One region of the Exiguobacterium sp. UBA3491 genome, then DNA from elsewhere that is predicted to be linked to it. Evidence: riboswitches for the same ligand, from Rfam matches in the RefSeq annotation. Region 1 holds a riboswitch; each other region holds the start of a gene.
What was found. A riboswitch is a leader RNA that binds a small molecule or an ion and turns the genes downstream of it on or off. The one in region 1 is predicted to bind S-adenosylmethionine.
Positions count from the first base shown of each region.

Region 2: it holds a riboswitch for S-adenosylmethionine, as region 1 does, so the genes downstream of both, B4F99_RS09540 (Na+/H+ antiporter NhaC family protein) here and msrA (peptide-methionine (S)-S-oxide reductase MsrA) in region 1, are expected to answer to the same signal.
Region 3: it holds a riboswitch for S-adenosylmethionine, as region 1 does, so the genes downstream of both, metK (methionine adenosyltransferase) here and msrA (peptide-methionine (S)-S-oxide reductase MsrA) in region 1, are expected to answer to the same signal.

Region 1 is NZ_DFQK01000015.1:40,504-44,750, forward strand. It holds gene B4F99_RS05120 (C40 family peptidase) at 1-463, shown strand, start outside; gene B4F99_RS05125 (putative quinol monooxygenase) at 519-812, opposite strand; gene B4F99_RS05130 (M20 metallopeptidase family protein) at 890-2,068, shown strand; SAM riboswitch class I at 2,131-2,234, shown strand; gene msrA (peptide-methionine (S)-S-oxide reductase MsrA) at 2,329-2,859, shown strand; gene B4F99_RS05140 (DMT family transporter) at 2,936-3,418, opposite strand; gene B4F99_RS05145 (Crp/Fnr family transcriptional regulator) at 3,431-4,099, opposite strand; gene B4F99_RS05150 (DMT family transporter) at 4,115-4,247, opposite strand, start outside.
Region 2 is NZ_DFQK01000026.1:4,748-8,994, forward strand. It holds gene B4F99_RS09525 (histidine phosphatase family protein) at 1-111, opposite strand, end outside; gene B4F99_RS09530 (alpha/beta hydrolase) at 129-1,118, opposite strand; gene B4F99_RS09535 (metal ABC transporter solute-binding protein, Zn/Mn family) at 1,288-2,256, shown strand; SAM riboswitch class I at 2,326-2,430, shown strand; gene B4F99_RS09540 (Na+/H+ antiporter NhaC family protein) at 2,512-3,822, shown strand; gene B4F99_RS09545 (hypothetical protein) at 3,862-4,065, opposite strand; gene B4F99_RS09550 (aldo/keto reductase) at 4,225-4,247, shown strand, end outside.
Region 3 is NZ_DFQK01000028.1:173,286-177,532, reverse strand. It holds gene B4F99_RS10695 (GNAT family N-acetyltransferase) at 1-290, opposite strand, end outside; gene metK (methionine adenosyltransferase) at 428-1,636, opposite strand; SAM riboswitch class I at 1,765-1,891, opposite strand; gene pckA (phosphoenolpyruvate carboxykinase (ATP)) at 2,126-3,694, shown strand; gene B4F99_RS10680 (EAL and HDOD domain-containing protein) at 3,721-4,247, opposite strand, start outside.

The sequences.
Region 1 (4,247 bases):
CTGGACACCTGTTTATCTTCCTGTATCCGCTGTGACGATCACGTCCGATAAACGGGTCGTTAAAAAGAATAATACGAATACGCGTGGTGAAAAGCTGATCCAAGCAGCAGTCCAACATATCGGCACACCATACACATGGGGTTCGCAAGATGCCGTGAATGGTGGTTTTGACTGTTCCGGTTTGATTCACTACGCGACGAACAAGGCTGGAAAATACGGTGGTCGGACGAACGTTCGTGGCTACTGGTACGGTGCTTTCTTTACGAATCGCCGGACGAGCATCTCAAGTGGTAAACGCTCAGATATCGTCTTCTTCCAGAACACCTATACAGACGGTCCATCGCATATTGGAATCATGCTCGACAACGAACACTTCATCCATGCGGGTGGTTCACAGCTGCAAATCAATTCAATCTATGAACCGCGTTGGCAGGAGCATTTCCTCGGCTTTAAATCGATGTAATAAAAAAGACGAATCCGTCGGTTTCGACGGGTTCGTCTCTTCTTATCGCAACACGTCAGAAAGTCATCTCGACGTATTTCGCCACTTGTCGGTCCATCAAGTATAATTCGATCTGTTCACGATAGGCTTTATAGTGGTCGGATGCGATATGCGCTTCAAGCGCTTCTTCGTCCCGATACACTTCATACAGCATGAATTGATGCTCATCCTCGATCGATTGGTGCAAGGAATAACGTAAGCATCCTTCTTCTTTTTGTGAAGCATGATAAACCGTTTGTAAAATCGGGAAGACTTGATCCGCAAGTCCAGCTTTGATGGTAAGTACAGCGTTGACGACGATTTCTCCCATGTTTCATTATCCCCTTTCGTGATTACCTGTATATGTACCCATTTTCACGAAAAGACACACGTCAAAGGAGCTTGAAGATGCAAACTCAACTTTTTGAAGCACTTGAACAATTCGAACCCACGATGATCGCGTTACGTCGTGATTTTCATCGACATCCGGAACTCTCTTTCCAGGAAGTCCGCACACCAGAACGAATTGCAAACTTTTACGCGGAGCAGGGCATCCCTTATCAAACAGCCGTCGGAGGTCGTGGTGTCGTCGCGACGATTGAAGGTAAACAGCCTGGTCCGACGATTGCTGTCCGCGCAGATTTTGACGCATTACCACTTCAGGAAGAGACAACGCTTGCTTTCCGGTCGATCCATCCTGGTATCATGCATGCTTGCGGGCATGATGGTCACACGGCAATGGTGATGGCCCTGGCTGCTACGCTCTATCCGTTACGCGATCAATTGCAAGGAACGATTCGAATCATCCACCAGCATGGCGAAGAGGTCTTTCCCGGTGGAGCAATTCAAATGATTGAAGCCGGCGTCCTCGAAGGGGTCGATGCAATTTTTGCGACACATCTCGAAAATGATTTACCGGTTGGCACGATTGGGTTCCGGGAAGGACATACATTGTGTGCGATCGACGAATTCGAAATCATCGTCCATGGTCAAGGTGGTCATGCCCAGGCACCGCATAAAACAAAAGATGCTCTCGTCGCTGGAGCGCAACTCGTCTGCAACTTACAGCATCTCGTCAGTCGACGGGTCGATCCGTTTGAGCCTGCTGTTCTTGCAATTGGTTCTTTCCATGCGGGAACGGCTCCGAACATCGTCACGGGTGAAGCACGCATCGTCGGTGAAATTCGGACGTTCAATGAGACATTGCGGCATCAGCTCCGGCAAGAAGTCGATCTTGTCGCCAAAACGACATGTGCCGGCATCGGTGCTACCTATTCAATCGACTTCACGACTGGTTATCCAGCACTCTGGAATCATCCGGACGAGACAAAACTTGTTCAGGAAGCCGCTTCTTTCTTACCGGAAGCATCCGTCCGGGCACTCACACCAATGATGGCTGCGGATGACTTCGCGCATTATCTAACACATGTCCCGGGAAGTTATTTCTTTACTGGCTCCGGATATACGGACGGTCGCGTCAACTATCCACAGCATCATCCGCAGTACGAAATCAACGAACAGGCGTTGTTGATTGGTGCGAAGACACTCGGAGCGACGGTTTTACGTGCCTTGAAACCTAAGGATTGACTTTATTTCTGTGTGAATGGTATCATCACAACAATGATAACGAATGACATCAACTTCATATACCCTTATCAAGAGTGGACCGAGAGATCTGGATCGATGACGTCCCAGCAACCTGCGCATAGCAAGGTGCTACGACCAGCAAAGCGAAAGCTTTGGTTGATAAAAAGCGGCGACTCCTTTTGCAACCAAGCGAAGGAGTCGTTTTCGTTTTCTCGCTGTCAGACATACAATGGGGATTTCCCACGGAGAGGAAGAGACAGATGGAAAAAGCAACATTTGCAGGTGGATGTTTTTGGTGCATGGTGACACCGTTTGAAGAATTACCAGGAATCGAGGGAATCGTATCAGGTTACATGGGCGGACACGTCGACAATCCGACATACGAGCAAGTCAAGACAGGAACGACGGGACATCTCGAAGTCGTCCAAATCACGTTTGACCCGAGCCTGTTCCCGTACGAGCGTCTGCTCGAACTCTACTGGCCACAAACGGATCCGACGGATGCAGAAGGTCAATTCCAAGATCGCGGCACGCAGTACGCGCCAGCAATCTTCTATCATACGGATGCGCAGCATGAAGCTGCGATTACTTCTCGTGACGCTCTTGCTGCAAGCAACCGTTTCAAACAACCAATCGTGACGCGGATCGATGCTGCTTCTGAATTTTATCCGGCGGAAGAGTACCACCAAGACTTCCATAAGAAAAATCCAGAACACTATAAAAAAGATCGTGCTGCTTCTGGTCGCGATGCTTTCATCGAACAGGAATGGAAAGATACGACGACGGTCTGATTCAAAAAAATGTATATAAAAACAGGTCAGTAAACGTTGGTTTGCTGACCTGTTTCATTGTTATGGAAAAAGTAAGTCATGAAACACGTTCTACTTGATCCTTTGCCTGTTGTTCCGGTGCCACGACTTGATACCGTTTCAAGACGAAGATGCCACACACCATGACAGCGAGACCGATGAGCTGACCAAACGATAAGTCGATTTGTGGCAAACCGAACCAACCGAACGTATCAACAGCAAGGGCAAAGCTCAACTGCGAAATCAACACGACAGAAATCGCGACGGACGGACCAAGCAATTGAATCCCGCGCATGACACAAAAGACGACACCGACACCCACGAGTCCACCGAACCAGTAGAGTGGTGACACGTTTTGAATCTGTCCGATCGTTCCACCACGAAACAGGACATACGTGATGCTTGCTCCGATGAAGCCGACGAAGAAAACCAGCGTCGTCGTTGCCCATGCGCCGAATGCATTACTCATCCGAGCATTCAATACCGTCTGCAAACTGATTAACATTCCAGCCAATACGGCACACACAATGCCTATTATCATGTTCGTTCCTCCTTACTCATAGCTGTTACCGTTCGCTTTCTCGCGAATCCGTTCCAAATCGACGATGATGATCTTGCCACGTCGTCGAACAAGAATCTCTTCCTCACACAACTTCGTGATGATCCGGTTGAGATGACGATAACTTGTTCCAAGCCAGTCAGCGACGTCATGTAGATTCGACGTCCGCATCTCCTGATAAAACAAACTGTCACTAGCTTCGGACGCAATCGATAATAAGTAGCCTGCAAATCGCTCCTCGACCGTATAGAGTACGTGGTGCGACGCTGATTTCGAATCGGCATACCACTTCGCTGTAATTGTTCTTAGTAAAAATTGCAGAAAGACATTCGTCGTATTGTGCTCGCGTAAAATCGTATACGGCACGCTCAACACATCGACATCGGTCACCGCCTCAACTGTATTCAACACTTCTCGTTCATTGATGAACTCGGCGTCACCAATCACTGTCAGTGGTGTTTTGAATCGTAAAATCCGTTGTTTTCCTTCTGATGAAGCAGCAGAAATCTTGACCTTGCCTGCGACGATGAAGTACATCCGGTCGATTGTCGCACCGGTCGTACAGAGGAGTTCTCCTTTTCGGAAGGTTTCTTCACGCAACCAAGCGCGCGTCTCTTTCGTTAAAATCGTATCCAGTCCATATTGTTGGATGACGGTTTCCATGTTCGTTCCCTCCCTTTAGGCAAGTGAGAAAATCGCAACTCCTGCAAGCATGAGACCCACACCAACCCACTGACCACGATTTCCTTGTTTTTTTAAGACACCGAACCATCCTTTTAAATCAATCAGAAAGGCACATAAAATCTGCGCG
Region 2 (4,247 bases), on a different contig from region 1:
TTCCGCTTGTCTTTTTCCTGTTGCATTCAACGGGATATCTTCTCTTCCTTGGATTCGCTCATTTAAGTTCCAATCCGTCTGACCATGTCGCACTAAACAAATTTCAGTCATGTCTCTGTCTCCTTCATTCAAGAAATATGACTGATTGTATCATGTTTTTCATCGGGAAGTTGTCGCGGTGGCAATAACAACACCTGACAAGTGAAGCGTTCAATTCGTTCGAGAAGTCGTTCAATTTTCAATGGATTTTCGGTCTGTGCAAAACTAGCAAGTGAGTGGGTACCGTTCGGAAAAGAAAACAAACGGACATCAGCTCCGACATCGGCTCCTTTTTCAACGAAGTGAAGAGCTTGGGAAAACGGAACGATTGGATCTTTTTTGCCATGCAGGAGCATGATCGGTGGGGCGTCTGACGAGAGATGCGTCACAGGTGAAACGTGGGTCATGAGCTTGCGCCATTCTTCCCGTCCACCTTTATAAAACTTAATGTGAGCGATCCAGGTCTGAATGAAAGTAAACAATAAAAAATTCGTCGGTGGATATAAGGCAATGACACCACTAATCAATGGCATGTGTCGTTCATCTCGCTCACCAACGAAAGCAGATGGGGCAAGTGCCGTCGTCAGCATGAGTGCAGCTCCGGCTGAGTCTCCCCATACCATCATCCGTCCTCTTAAAATGCGAAGATCTTCTGCTTCTTTGTTCAAAAAGCATAAGGCATCCCGTACATCTTCGAGATTATCCGGAAAATAACTGCCTTCTTCAAACAGACGATAATCGATACTACAAACAGCAACCCCAAGTTCAAGCAGGCGATCAACGATCGGGCTAAAACAGAACAGATCCTCGCGCTCTCCACGAACGAATGCGCCACCGTGCGCGTAGATCGCGACCGGAAACGGTCCTTCCCCCGGCGGATAATAGAGATCGAGTTGTAAGGTACGGTCTCCCACTTGTTTGTAAGTGAGTGTCCGCGATGCGAGTTGTTTTTCTGTGATTGGCAAGGCGGGTTCAGTCCATCGAAGTAATGCACCGTAATTGTTCCAGATACTTGCTCCCGCAGCTGCCGTCGTTAGTAGTGCAGCTCCCCCCATTAGCCATGCAGTTTCACGTTTCACTTGATCACCTCCAAAAGACGTACCAATTCCTTCACTTTATTATCCTTTTACCCCGTTTTAAAAGAAGTCGAACGTCTCGGTATTCGTACTTGACGCTTCTCAAACGTTCCGCTATAGTGAAAAAGTCCAAATCGGAATAATTACGTTTTAATAACGGAGGTAACATATAATGAAAAAAATCATTCCTGCTTTAACGGTCGCATTCGCGAGCGCAAGTATCCTCGCAGCTTGTGGATCAAACACCGATTCATCGACTTCAGATGATAAAAAGACGGAAATCTATACATCGACGTTCGCAACAGCTGCCATTGCCCGTGAAATCGGTGGTAATCAAGTCAACGTCAAGATGATCGTCCCACCTGGAGCAGATCCGCACTCCTATGAACCGACGTCAAAGCAACTCACTGAGATTGCCAAAGGTGACCTTTTCCTTTTGACGGGTACGACACTTGAACCCTATTCAAAAAAAATCCAAGAGAGTCTAAAAGGCACGGACGTCCGGTTCATCGAGACGAGTAAGGATGGCACTTTGCTGGAATCGGATGCTACGCTTCACGCACATGAAGAAGAGGGACATACAGAAGATGAGCAGGCGCACGAAGAGGAAGGACACGATCATGGAAAATACGATCCACACGTCTGGCTTGATCCTGTCAACGCCAAAGCAATGGCACGTTCTATCACAGTCGCCTTATCAAAAGAAGTACCAAAAGACAAAGCAACATTCGAAAAAAACCTGAAAGCGTTCGATCAGCAGGCTGACGCACTCGATAAAGAGTTCAAGCAAGCCGTCGCTGACGGATCAAAAAAAGAACTTCTCGTCACACATGCAGCTTACGGTTACCTCGCCGAACGATATGGTTTCACGCAGCTTCCAATCGCCGGAATTTCCCCTTCCGATGAACCCTCACAAAAGCAACTGGCTGCTTTAGTGAAAGAAGCGCGGATGCATGATTTGAAATACGTCGCGTTCGAAGAAACGGTTTCACCAAAGGTTGCGCGTGTCATCCAAAAAGAAATCGGAGCTAAATCCGTGACGATCCATAACCTCGAGTCGGTGACGAAATCGCAGCAAAACAGCTCGTATTTTAAGTTGATGGAAGAAAACGTCCAGACGTTAGAACAGGCACTTCAGTAAAGTACAGTTGACACGCGTTACTCAATGCGGTACGGTAAGAAACGTGTTTTACAACAATTGAATGACTTCTTTTTATCGCGAGAAACGGAGGGACTGGCCCAATGATGTTTCGGCAGCGGACGATTTGATTCGTACTGTGCCAAATCCAGCAAGCGAAAGCTTGAGAGATAAGAAGAGCGTCTTTATTTCATAAAGACCTCCTTCTTTCTTGCGAAGGGGTCTTTTTTTGTATCTTTGAGAAACGAGGTGTCAACAATGAATGAAATGATCACGCCTAACAAATGGGCACTGCTTCCCCTCGTCGTATTTCTGGTCCTCTTCATCGGAGCCGGCATCTTCTATGACGACTTTTACAAATTCCCGATTCTTATCGCTGCTTTGATCGCGCTGATCTTTGCTGCAATCACGACGAAAGGATCGATTAATCAAACGGTTGAACGAATCGCAACCGGTGCCGGAAATCCCGATATCATGATTATGGTCTTCATCTTCTTATTAGCCGGTACGTTCTCTGGAACGGCAGAAGCAATCGGCGCCATTGATGCGACCGTCAATGCTGCCTTAACGTTCCTACCTCCGTCACTCCTGATGAGCGGTCTGTTCGTCATCGCTGCCTTCATCTCGATGGCAATGGGAACTTCGACTGGAACGATTGCTGCACTCGCACCGATCGCCTTCGGTATTCATGAAGCAACAGGCATCAACGTCGCAATCGCAGCAGCGTCAGTCGTTGGGGGTTCGATGTTCGGCGATAACTTGTCGTTCATCTCAGATACGACGATCGCTGCCGTTCGAACGCAAAAAACGAACATGCGTGATAAATTCCGGACGAACTTCATGATCGTTCTCCCGGCTGCCATCTTGACGGTCATCTTACTCGCATTCGTTTCTGGTTCTGGCGATGCGGTAACGGCTAAAGCATTCGAGTTCTACAAATTGATTCCATATCTCGCCGTCATCGTCCTTGCACTATTTGGTGTTAACGTCATCCTCGTTCTCGTCGGTGGTACATTGCTCACTGGCATCATCGGTATGATTGACGGTAGCTTCGGTTTAAGTGGGTTCGTCCTTTCGATGTCAAAAGGAATGATGGGCATGGCAGAGATTTCAATCTTGACGCTCCTCATGGGTGGTCTCGTCAGTTTGATTACGTTCAACGGTGGAATCGCCTACTTGAAGGAGACGTTGACGCGCAAGATTTCACAGCGTCGCGGTGCCGAATTCAGTATGGCGGCACTCGTCAGTGCAACGAACCTCGCAACGGCGAACAATACGATCTCGATTCTTGTCGCTGGACCACTCGCGGCTGAAATCGCCGATACGTATGAAATCGATCGCAAGAAATCAGCGAGTATTCTTGATATCTTCTCTTGTGGGATTCAAGGTATCATTCCGTATGGGGCACAACTCTTGATCGCAGCAGAGTTGACGAAGACGGCTTCACCGGAACTGATTCCGTATCTGTTCTATCCGTTCCTGCTCTTCGTCTGTGGATCGATTGCCATCATCTTTGGTTTCCCACGTCCGAAGAAATCAGTTGCTCAACAGGAAAAAATCTCTTCTTAACCAACGACAGGTCCGATCATGGTGATCGGACCTGTTTCATTATTTTTTCTGCTTCGCTTGTCGTTCTAAAATCAAATACGCGATTGCTGGAAGTGGAAACTGAAGGAGTCCCGCGCCTCCCCATACCCACGGGTTACGTCCTGATTTTCGTGCACTGAAAAATAGGCTAACTGCTTGCGTGACCAACAAGGCACTAATACTAAGCCAAGCTCCCTTTGATAGCTTTTTATTCTTTTGAGCCATCCTTTCTCCCCCTCTTTCTGACATACGGTCAGATGTGATGAATTCTCTTTTATTTTAACCCATTCTATTCCTCCATGAGCATGGAAACGGACGGTTTCGTTCGTTCGTGCTAAACTAAACGAGCAAATCTAAACTACGTTTTATGAGGAGGAGTAACACATGCAATACGCAAAACTTTCAAA
Region 3 (4,247 bases), on a different contig from region 1:
TGATATTCCGGCAGGACGTAAAGCCGAATGATCTCCCATGTTCCTTCGACATCAACAGCATGAATGAAACCGACGATTTCCTCGTCGATGATTCCGACATAAAAATACTCTCCCCGTGCTTCTTCCGCTGTCAGGATCGCACGAACGACTTCTTCTTGCGGATACGCCTCCTGCACGAAATGCGCTTTCGAACTTTCGGAATAGATTTCTTCATACGTATCCAACCAAGATGTGATAGCAATGTCATGAATACGTCCTGCATCAGCTGGAATAGCTTCGCGTATTTCCATAATCGGAACCCCCCTTTATACTCATACAAATCGACTCATGTACTTTTACCCTTTTCTAGAAAAAACATTCGTTTCCTGCAAAGTTCCGCGGAAACAAAAAAGCCCGAAAACCCAAGTAGGATTTCCGGACTTTTTGATTATGCGAAACGTTTTGCTTGTTCTTCAAGAACTGCTGCTTTATCTGTTTGCTCCCATGGAAGCTCAACATCTGTACGACCGAAGTGACCGTATGCAGCTGTTTGACGATAGATCGGACGACGGAGATCAAGCATGTTGATGATTCCAGCCGGACGAAGATCGAAGTTTTCAGCAACCAATTCGACGAGTTGTGCTTCAGGAAGTTTTCCTGTGCCGAATGTATCAACCGCGATTGATACTGGGTGTGCGACACCGATTGCGTAAGCGAGTTGAACTTCTGCTTTGTCTGCAAGACCTGCAGCAACGAGGTTCTTCGCGACGTAACGTGCTGCGTATGCAGCTGAACGGTCGACTTTTGTTGGATCTTTACCTGAGAATGCTCCACCGCCGTGGCGTGCGTATCCACCATACGTATCAACGATGATCTTACGACCAGTCAATCCAGCATCTCCTTGTGGTCCGCCAATGACGAAACGACCAGTTGGGTTGATGAAGAATTTCGTTGCTGCGTCGATGTATTCAGCCGGGATGACTGGTGTGATGACGTGTTCTTTTAAATCAGCTTGGATTTGCTCAAGCGTAACTTCTTCCGCATGTTGTGTCGAGATGACGATCGTATCGACACGAACCGGCTCGTTGTTCTCGTTGTATTCGACCGTGACTTGTGTTTTTCCGTCCGGACGAAGGTAGTCGAGTTGACCGTTTTTACGCACTTCTGCCAAACGGCGTGCGAGACGGTGCGAAAGCGAAATTGGAAGTGGCATGAGTTCTGGTGTTTCTTTCGTTGCGTAACCGAACATAAGACCTTGGTCTCCTGCACCGATTGCATCGATTTCTGCATCAGACATGCTACCTTCACGTGCTTCAAGCGCTTGGTCGACACCAAGAGCGATATCTGCTGATTGCTCATCGATCGATGTCAATACAGCACATGTATCCGCATCGAAACCGTATTTCGCGCGTGTGTAGCCGATTTCACGAATCGTTTCACGAACGACTTTTGGAATGTCGACGTAAGTGGATGTCGTGATCTCACCTGCAACGAGAACGAGACCTGTTGTAACAGAAGTTTCTGCCGCAACACGTGCGTTTGGATCCGCTGCAAGAATCGCATCGAGGATTGAATCCGAAATTTGGTCACAGATTTTATCTGGATGACCTTCAGTGACTGACTCCGACGTGAATAGTCGGCGATTAAGGTTTGTCATGTATGACCCTCCCAAAAAAGAATTTGACGGTGTACTCATTTCCCCTAGTTGAGTGGGACGGTAAAATGAAAAAAACCTTTCCAAGTCCAAAAAATGGTCAGGGAAAGGTTGTGCGTTCTTCCTTTACCCTCTTATCGTTCGAAGTGTTTACTTCGCTTCAGGAGAGCACCTTTTCCCTCATTAATATATGAATTAATGTAGGACGGTTGCCGGGTTTCTTCGGGCCTTGTTCCCTCCACCTGCTCAGAATAAGAGTATCCGTTACGAATTACATGATATAAAGTTGTACCTACTCTGTCAAGCAAGGTTTCAAATTCTAGTCGAAACTTTTTAAAAGAGATGTTAAACTATTAATGCTGAAAGCGTTTCCAGATAAATAGAAATCAGCACCAGAAAATGATTGCGCTCTCTTTAGTATGTCATATATAATAAATGTGTCATACTAAATTCAGTGAGCCAAAACCAACGTAGGGGAAAGGTGGGGTCAGGATGCCGATGACGGTCCTGAATATCGAAGAACTACTCAAGAAAGAGCATGTGTTCAAACAACTATCTGTTGCTGAACTTGTCGAACATGCGATTCGAAACGAAGAAGGTGTCCTTACTGAGAACGGCGCACTATCTGTAGAAACGGGGAAATTTACAGGTCGTTCACCAAAAGATAAGTTCATCGTCCGTGATTCTTCCTGCGAGTCTCACATTGATTGGGGTCATGTTAACCAACCGATGGATGGAGACAAATTTGAACAATTGTTACAAAAGGTTCTTCGTTACATGAACGAAGCCGATCAGCTCTACTACACAGAAGCTGCTGCTGGGGCAGATACGCACTTCACCCTTCCGGTTCGTGTGCTCACACAATACGCTTGGCATAACCTGTTTGCCAAACAACTCTTTTTACGCGAGTATCCTGAAGTGGCTGCCTTCGAACCGTTCACGGTCGTCTACGCGCCACATTTCAAAGCAGATCCTACCGTTGACGGAACGAATTCCGAGACATTCATCGCCATGTCGTTTGAACACCGGATCGTCTTGATCGGCGGAACCGAATATGCGGGCGAAATCAAAAAATCGATTTTTTCCGTCATGAACTACCTCTTACCACAAGAAAATGTCCTTTCGATGCACTGTTCAGCAAACGTCGGACACGAAGGCGACGTCGCCTTGTTCTTCGGTCTATCCGGTACTGGTAAGACCACCCTGTCAGCAGACGATAGCCGTCAATTGATCGGTGACGATGAGCATGGTTGGTCGCATGACGGCGTCTTCAACATTGAAGGTGGATGTTATGCGAAGACGGTCAATCTGTCACGCGAAAAAGAACCGCAAATTTTTGATGCGATCCGTTTCGGAACTGTCCTTGAAAACGTCGTGCTCGATGAATCTCGTCATCCTGATTACGATGACACATCGTTGACTGAAAATACACGTGCTGCTTATCCGATCACAGCGATCGATAACATCGCTGTCCCATCACGGGCTGGTCATCCGAAGACGATTGTCTTCTTGACGGCTGATGCGTATGGCGTCTTGCCTCCGATCAGTAAGTTGACGAAAGAACAAGCGATGTATCATTTCCTATCAGGTTATACATCAAAACTTGCTGGAACAGAGCGTGGTATCACGGAACCGGAAGCAACGTTCTCGACATGCTTCGGTTCACCATTTCTTCCACTGATACCTGAAAAGTATGCGACGATGCTCGGAGAACTGATTGATCGTCACGGTGTGACCGTTTATCTCGTCAACACAGGCTGGACAGGCGGTGCTTACGGGACAGGTAGTCGAATGAAGCTATCGTATACACGGACGATGGTCAACGCTGCCGTCAACGGAACACTTGCAACGATTCCAACAGAAGAGCACCCAATCTTCGGACTTCATATGCCACTTGAAGTTCCTGGTGTTCCAAGTGAATTACTCAATCCGGTACGCGTCTGGTCAAATCCTGACGAATACAACACACAAGCGCGTTCGCTTGCTGAGAAATTCCAACATAATTTCCTTCGTTTCGAAAGTGCGACGGATGCGATCAAGTCAGCAGGTCCATGTCTATAAAAAAAAGAGCCTCAGGGCTCTTTTTTTTATAGAATGGCATCTGTCTCTTCTTGAAGATGCATCTCTTTTTGCATAAGCCACTCCTGACTTTCCGTCAGTAACGCATATGCTCGCGGAAGTGATACACCTAACCGTTGACTGAGCAATTCGAACTGTTCGAAATCACCGCGATCTGCGCTGATCGCAAGCACTAGACAATCCCGGAACGGATGGTCTTTTCCTTGGAGGACAATCTTCAAGGATTCCTCGATTGGCAATTGATCGATGATGTCGTCAATATCAACGGACAATAACGCATCGATATGCGATAACAAGCCGATCATATAGGCACTCTCTTGTTGCAGCGTCCTTGTTTCTGTTGCAAACAACTCACAGAGCTTTGCGCAATGTAAGGAAGATCGCAGCAACTCATTCGACCATTCATAAGGACTTGCGAGCTTCATTTCACGTAAGACAATCAACGAAATCCAGCTTTTAAGTTGAGCAAAGCCAAGTAGTGAGATCGCTTGACGAACGGAACTAACCGTATTGCGTAATCCCACTCCCGGAGAAT